DNA from 2 places in the Saccharopolyspora antibiotica genome. Region 1 is predicted to be linked to the other one. Evidence: riboswitches for the same ligand, from Rfam matches in the RefSeq annotation. Region 1 holds a riboswitch; the other holds the start of a gene.
The links. A riboswitch is a leader RNA that binds a small molecule or an ion and turns the genes downstream of it on or off. The one in region 1 is predicted to bind cobalamin.
Positions count from the first base shown of each region.

Region 2: linked by a shared signal. The riboswitch ahead of ACL03H_RS00370 (ribonucleoside-diphosphate reductase subunit alpha) and the one ahead of metE (5-methyltetrahydropteroyltriglutamate--homocysteine S-methyltransferase) in region 1 are both predicted to bind cobalamin.

Region 1 is NZ_JBJZOI010000014.1:86,883-90,533, reverse strand. Features, by position in the region: gene metE (5-methyltetrahydropteroyltriglutamate--homocysteine S-methyltransferase) at 1-1,923, opposite strand, end outside; cobalamin riboswitch at 2,053-2,290, opposite strand; gene ACL03H_RS13660 (FG-GAP repeat domain-containing protein) at 2,467-3,117, shown strand; tRNA gene ACL03H_RS13655 (tRNA-Arg) at 3,295-3,371, shown strand.
Region 2 is NZ_JBJZOI010000001.1:79,902-83,552, forward strand. Features, by position in the region: gene ACL03H_RS00370 (ribonucleoside-diphosphate reductase subunit alpha) at 1-1,753, opposite strand, end outside; cobalamin riboswitch at 1,875-2,104, opposite strand; gene ACL03H_RS00375 (bifunctional metallophosphatase/5'-nucleotidase) at 2,251-3,651, shown strand, end outside.

The sequences.
Region 1 (3,651 bases):
GTCCGCGACGCCGGAGGTGGCGAGCCGGAACGACTCCACCGCCCAGCTCAGGTAGTCCTGGTGCTGCGCGGCCCGCAGCGGCAGCAGTTCGCGCAGCGCGGGCTCGTCGACCTGGATCACCCTGATCCCGGCGTTCTCCAGGTCCTCGACCTCGTCCCGGATCGCCAGCGCGACCTGCCGCGCGGTGGTGCTCAGCGGCTGGTCGTCGCGCACGAAGGACCAGGCGAGGATGGTGACCGGGCCGGTCAGCATCCCCTTCACCGGCTTCTCGGTGCGCTGCTGGGCGTACGTCACCCATGCCGCGGTCATCGGCTCGGGCCGGGCCACGTCGCCGTACAGGATCGGCGGGCGCACGCACCGGGAGCCGTAGGACTGCACCCAGCCGTGCCGCGTGCTCGCGAAGCCCTCCAGGTGCTCGGCGAAGTACTGCACCATGTCGTTGCGCTCCGGCTCGCCGTGCACGAGCACGTCCAGGCCCAGGTCCTCCTGCAGCCGGATGACGCGATCGATCTCGTCGCGCATCCGCTGCTCGTAGGTCGCGCGGTCGATGCTGCCGGAGCGCACCGCGGCCCGAGCCTTGCGCACGTCGGTGGTCTGCGGGAAGGAGCCGATCGTCGTGGTCGGCAGCGGCGGCAGCCGCAACGACTTCCGCTGCGCGGCGAGACGGTCGGCGTAGTCCCCGCGCCGGGCGTGCTCGGGTTGGAGCGAGTCGAGCCGCGCCCGCACCCGGTCGTTGCGGGTCAGTTCCGCCCCGGCCCGGTCGGTGATGCGGCGACGCGCGTCGTCGAGCTGCTCGGTGACGGCGTCCCTCCCCCGGTGCAGGGCGCGGTCGAGGATCACGACCTCGTCCACCTTCTGCGCGGCGAACGCCAGCCAGGACCGCACCCTCGGGTCTAGGTCGGTCTCGGCGTCGACGTCGTAGGGCACGTGCAGCAGCGAGCAGGAGCTGCTCACCGCCACTTCACCGGCGAGGCCGAGCAGCGTCGCGCCGGTGGTGAGCGCTTCGTCCAGGTCGGTGCGCCAGATGTTGCGGCCGTCGACCAGGCCCGCGACCAGCGTCTTGCCCCGCAGCCCCGGCACCGCGGGCAACTGGTCCACGGTGCGTCGCCCGGCGACGAGGTCCACGCCCAGCGCCTCGATCGGCGCGGCGGCCAGCACGCCCAGCGCGTCGCCGAGCTCGCCGAAGTAGGAGGCGACGAGGATCTTCGGCCGCTCGTCGAGCTCACCGAGGCGCTGGTAGGCGGCGCGCAGCGCGTCGAGGTCGGCCTGCGAGCGGTCCGCGGTGAACGCGGGCTCGTCCAGCTGCACCCACTCCACCCCGGCCCGGTGCAGCTCCCCGAGCAGTTCGGCGTAGGCGTCGACGAGTTCGTCGACCTTGTCCAGCGGGCGGAACGATCCGGCCGCACCGCCCACCGGCTTGGACAGCAGCAGGAACGTCAGCGGTCCGACGAGGACCGGCCGGGTCGTGACGCCGAGCTCGGCGGCCTCGGCGCACTGGTCGACGGCGGTGCGGTCGGAGAGCCGGAACGTCGTGTCCGGCCCGATCTCCGGGACGATGTAGTGGTAGTTCGTGTCGAACCACTTCGTCATCTCCAGCGGTGGCGCGGATTCCACGCCGCGCGCCATCGCGAAGTAGGTGTCGAGCGGGTTCAGGCCCAGTTCCGCGAAGCGGTGCGGGACCGCGCCGAAGGTGACCGCCGTGTCGAGGACCTGGTCGTAGTAGGAAAAGGTGTTTCCCGGAACCGAGTCCAGCCCGGCGTCGCGCAGCGACCGCCACGTGTCGGCGCGCAGCGTGCGGGCGACTTCGCGCAGCTCCGCCTCGCCGATGCGGGACTGCCAGTAGCGCTCCAGTGCGCGCTTGAGCTCCCGGTTCGGTCCGATCCTGGGGAACCCGAGCACGGTGGATCCGATTGTGCTGGTCAACGCTCTCTCCTCGCGAGCTGGACGACAGATCTGCGAGGTCGAGCGGACGTGATCCGGGCGCACGTCGCCGCGCGGGTGGCGGCTCGTGGACCAGGTCTTCCCGCGAGACCTCGCACCAGCGCGCGTCCTCGGACGCGCGCACCGGTGGCAGGTCTTCGGACTCGCGGGCGCTTCCCGGTAGTACCGGGGTTCCTAGTGGCCGTCGCTTCCCGAGCGTGCGCTCAGTGCTGTGACCGGTCGTGGACCGGTGACGGCGGTCGTTCCCGCTCACCGCTGCGGGGCAGTCCCGGATTCGCACCGGGTTCCCTCTTGCCTCGCACCGACCCGCTTCCGCGGAGCCGTGCGAACCACCAGCACTGCGGAGGCTACTTGCTTCTGGCGGGAAGACAAGGGTTCGACGTTCAGCTCCCCGGTGCGCACCGGTCTCGTCCGGCGAAGTTGGCGGGCCCGGGCAACCCCGCTCGGGCTGAGGCGTCTTCCGGGCAGAAGAGGGGGAGCGGAGCGCTCACCCCGCCACCAGGCCGACTCGAGAGGACATCCACCGTGGGGAAGAACGGAATTCGCGCAGGTGTGGGCATCGGCGCGCTGGCCGCTGCCGCGATGGCCCTGGTCCCGGCGGGCGTCGCCGTCGCCGATTCGACCGAGACGGTCACCGCCGATCTGGACGGCAACGGCACCCCGGACACGGCGAAGCTGGCCGCGATCGGCGACGGCTCGCAGCAGCTGCTGAAGTTCACAGTGGACGGAAAGGTGACCGAGGCGACGCTGCCCGGCGACGCCTACGCGGGCACCCAGCCGATGCGGGTGCTCGACGTGAACCACGACGGCAGGCAGGAAGTGCTGGTGGCGGAGTCCATCGGCGCGAACACCGCGTGGTTCAGCGTCTGGGACCTCGGCGCCGATGGAGCACCGCGCGAGCTGACCACGCAGGACGGTCAGCCGCTGAAGATCAACGAAGGTGGTGGCGTGGCCGCCCGGCTCGGCTACGAGTGCGCACCGGCCGGATCGGACGGACGGGTGCTGATCACCCTCGCCGCGTCGAACGAGAGCCCCACCACCGAACCCGCCTACGACGGCGCGCGGATCGCGTTCGACGTGCGCGATGGCGTGGCCACCCCGGTCGACGAGTACTCGTTCACCGGGGTCGGGCAGGACGACCCGGTGCTGCGGGTCGTTCCCGAATCCTGTTCCTGACCGGGAGCGGCCGGGTCCGTCGCGTCGAGGGGGCGCGGCGGCCCCGGAGCCCGGCCGGCGCAGTTGTCGATCGGCTTGCCGTTCGATACCGGGTCTGCAACGCCGACCGCGCCGGTACCACTGTCGACGGAGCCGCCGGTTACCCTGCTTGCTGCAGCTCACGCGAGTGATGTGCGGGCCCTCGTAGCTCAGCTGGACAGAGCAAAGGACTTCTAATCCTTAGGTCGCAGGTTCGAGTCCTGCCGGGGGCGCCACCAGGGGAATGCGCGAGGATTCCGTCCCGTGCGGTGCGTTGCGAGCGAAGGATTCCGGGCGCCGTCCCGGCGTCTTGCCGGGCCGTGCGGCGAGGCGCTCTCGTGGGCCGCTGGTCTCGACGGGCTCGGTGCGCTGCTGTCCGGGGCTGGCGTCCCCGCCTTCCGCGTCACCAGCGCCGCGCCGCGGATGGTCACGTCGTGCCGCGGGGCGAGCCGGCTCGACGCCCGAGGCCGCTTCCCCGTCCGTCACCTGCGGACGTGGCGGTGGTCGTCGTCGGCG
Region 2 (3,651 bases), on a different contig from region 1:
CGACCTCGTCCCCGCCGGTGTTCAGCGTGATCTCGGTGCACAGGTTCGAGGAGTGCACCACGCCCGCGTGCTGCTGCGGGGAGCGCAGGTTGCACGGGTCCTTGAAGGTGATCCACGGGTGCCCGGTCTCGAACAGCATGGTGAGCATCCGGCGCCACAGGTCCACCGCGCGGACCTGGCGGAACACCTTGAGCTCCCCGCGCTCGGCGGCCGCCTCGTGCTCGCGGTAGCGCTCGGCGAACGCCGTCCCGTAGAGGTCGTGCAGGTCCGGGACCTCGTCCGGGGAGAACAGCGTCCACGTCTCGTCGGCCTCGACGCGGCGCAGGAACTCGTCCGGCACCCAGTTCGCGGTGTTCATGTCGTGGGTGCGCCGCCGGTCGTCGCCGGTGTTCTTGCGCAGGTCGAGGAACTCCTCGATGTCCACGTGCCAGGTCTCCAGGTACGCGCACACCGCGCCCTTGCGCTTGCCGCCCTGGTTCACCGCGACCGCCGTGTCGTTCGCGATCTTGAGGAACGGCACCACGCCCTGCGAGGACCCGTTGGTCCCCTTGATGTGCGCGCCGGTGCCGCGGACCGGCGTCCAGTCGTTGCCGAGCCCGCCCGCGTACTTCGACAGCAGCGCGTTGTTGCTGATGCCGTGGAAGATCCCGTGCAGGTCGTCCTCGACGGTGGTGAGGAAGCAGGACGACAGCTGCGGCCGGGTGGTGCCCGCGTTGAACAGCGTCGGGGTCGAGCACATGAAGTCGAAGGAGGAGATCAGGTCGTAGAACTCGATCGCCCGCGCCTCGCGGTCGTCCTCGCGCAGGGCCACGCCCATCGCGACCCGCATGAAGAACGCCTGCGGCAGCTCGAACCGGATGCCGTCCTCGTGCAGCAGGTACCGGTCGTAGAGGGTTTGCAGCCCGAGGAAGCCGAAGGCGGTGTCGCGGTCGGCGTCCAGCTCCGCGCCCAGCCGCTCGAGGTCGAAGCCGCCCAGCTCCGGGTCCAGCTGCTCCAGCTCGATGCCGCGGCGCACGTAGTCGGCGAAGTAACCGGCGTAGCGGTCCCGCATCTGCACCTGGTCCGCCTCGGCCGGCTCGCCCGCGACGAAGCTCAGCGCCTCCCGGCGCAGCTTGTCCAGCAGCAGCCGCGAGGTCACCAGCGAGTAGTTCGGCTCGTGCTCGACGAAGGTGCGCGCGGCCATCGTCAGCGATTCGGCCAGCTCGGCGGCGCTGATGCCGTCGTAGACGTTGCGCCGCACCTCCCGCAGCACCGCGTCGGCGCGCACGTCCTCCAGGCCGGAGCAGGCCTGCTCGACGACGGTGGACACGCGCTCCCAGTCCAGCGGGACGCGGGCACCGTCCGGCCCGGTCATCTCCAGGCGGGGCGGGTCGTCGGCGGGGCGCTCGTCCCCGGCTTCGCGGGCCTGCGCGTGCTCCTCCCGGTAGAGCACGTAGGCGCGGGCGACGCCGTGGTGCCCGCCGCGCATCAGCGCGAGCTCCACCATGTCCTGGATCTGCTCGATGTGCACGAGGCCCTCGGCGCCCGCGTGCCGCAGCACTCCCTCCGCGGCCTGCGCCGTCAGCTCCGCGACGACCTGGTGCAGCCTCGACGACGAGGCGGCCGACTCCCCCTCGGCAGCCAGGAACGCCTTGGTCAGCGCCACGGAGATCTTCGTTTCGTCCCAACCGGAAACGGTGCCGTCGCGCCGCAGCACCCGCACTCCTGCCGGTACCGCGGTGGCTGTGGACGCCCGGGTCGTGGACTCGGTCACTGGCTCTCTCCTCGCAAGCTCGGACAGCTGCCCGGAACTCCTCGGAACGCGCCAGGACCGCGGTGCGCGCGGCACCGCTCGTCCCACGACCCTCCCGCGAGGTCCCGGACGGCGCGCACCCCTCGTGCGCGCACCGATGGCAGGTCTTCGGACTCACGGGCGACCGGTGCGCTCGGCACCGGGCCTACTGGCCGTCGCTTCCCGGACGCCGGACGTCCAGTGCTGCACCACCCTCGGCGGGGTGGTGACGGCGGTCGTTCCCGTTCACCGCTGCGGGGCAGTCCCGGACTCGCACCGGGTTCCCTGTTGTCACGCCGGGCGGACCGGCGAACCATCAGCGGGCGCCACACTACATCTTGGGTTCGAGGTTGATCGGAACCCCATCATCGTCGGCGCGGCGGACGCCGCGCGGAGGTGTGATCGGGAAGCGCTGGTGGCTGGCGGCCCGGTTCGGCAGACTGCGACGCGAGATCGCCACCCGGAAGGAATCCCGAGCCATGCGCGCCTCCCGCGTGCGACGCGGCCTCACCGCCGTCGCCACCGCACTGGCCACCGCCGCCACCGCCACTGCGGCGACCGCCGGCGCCGCACCCCAGGCCCCGCCCGAACCCGCCACCGCCGACGTGCGACTGATCACGTTCAACGACCTGCACGGCAACCTGGAACCGCCGACCGGTTCCTCCGGCGAGATCGAGCTCGACGACGGCGGCACCGTCGAGGCGGGCGGCGCGGCCTACCTCGCCGCGCACCTGGAGCGGCTGCGCGCGGAGGTGCCCAACTCGCTGGTGTTCTCCGCGGGGGACAGCGTCGGCGCGTCGCCGGTGAACTCCGCGCTGTTCCACGACGAGCCCACGATCGACTTCCTCAACTCCCAGGACGTCCGCGCGCACGTCGCCGGCAACCACGAGTTCGACGAGGGCTACCAGGAGCTGTGGCGGATGGCGACCGGTGGCTGCCACCCGCAGGACGGCTGCGAGTTCCGCGATTCCTTCGCGGGCGCGGACTTCCCGTACCTCGGCTCCAACGTGACCTTCGAAGGCGGCGCCCCCGCGCTGCTGCCGTTCACCGTGCAGCTCTCCGGCGGCGTCCCGATCGGCGTCATCGGCGCGACGCTGCACGACCTGCCCAGCTCCGTGAGCCCCGGAGCGGTGCGCGGCCTGGAGTTCGGCGACGAGGTCGAGGCCATCGACCGCACCGCCGACGCCCTCGACCGGATCGGCGTCAAGGCCCAGGTCGTGCTGCTGCACCAGGGCGACGAGGCCGAGAGCGGGGGCCCGAACTCCTGCGACGTCGCGCCCGGGGGCCCGGCGCACCGCATCGCCGCGGCGGTCACGCCGAAGGTCGACGCGCTGTTCACCGCGCACAGCCACCAGCAGTACACCTGCACCGTCCCCGACCCCGCCGGCGCGCCTCGGCCCGTCCTGCAGGGCGCGTCCTACGGGCGGCTGCTGTCCGTGCTGGACCTGCGCGTCGACCGCGCCAGCGGCGAGGTCGTGCGGCAGGGCAGCCGCGCCCGCAACGAGGTCGTCACCCGCGACATCGCTCCGGACCCGGAAGCGGCCGCGCTCGTCGAGGAGGCCCGCGAGAAGGCGGCGCCGATCGCGAACCGCGCCGTGGGCACCACCGCGGGCGACCTGCTGCGGGAGCCCGCGCCGTCCGGGGAGTCCTCGATGGGCAGCGTGATCGCCGACGCCCAGCTGGAGTCCACCGCGGACGCGGGCGCGCAGGTGGCGCTCACCAACCCGGGCGGCGTGCGCGCCGATCTGCCGCACGCCTCCTCCCCGGCCGGGGAGGGCGACGGCGTGGTCACCTACGGCGAGGCGTTCGCGGTGCAGCCCTTCGGCAACACCATGCAGACGATCACCCTCACCGGTGCCCAGCTCAAGGGCGTGCTCGAA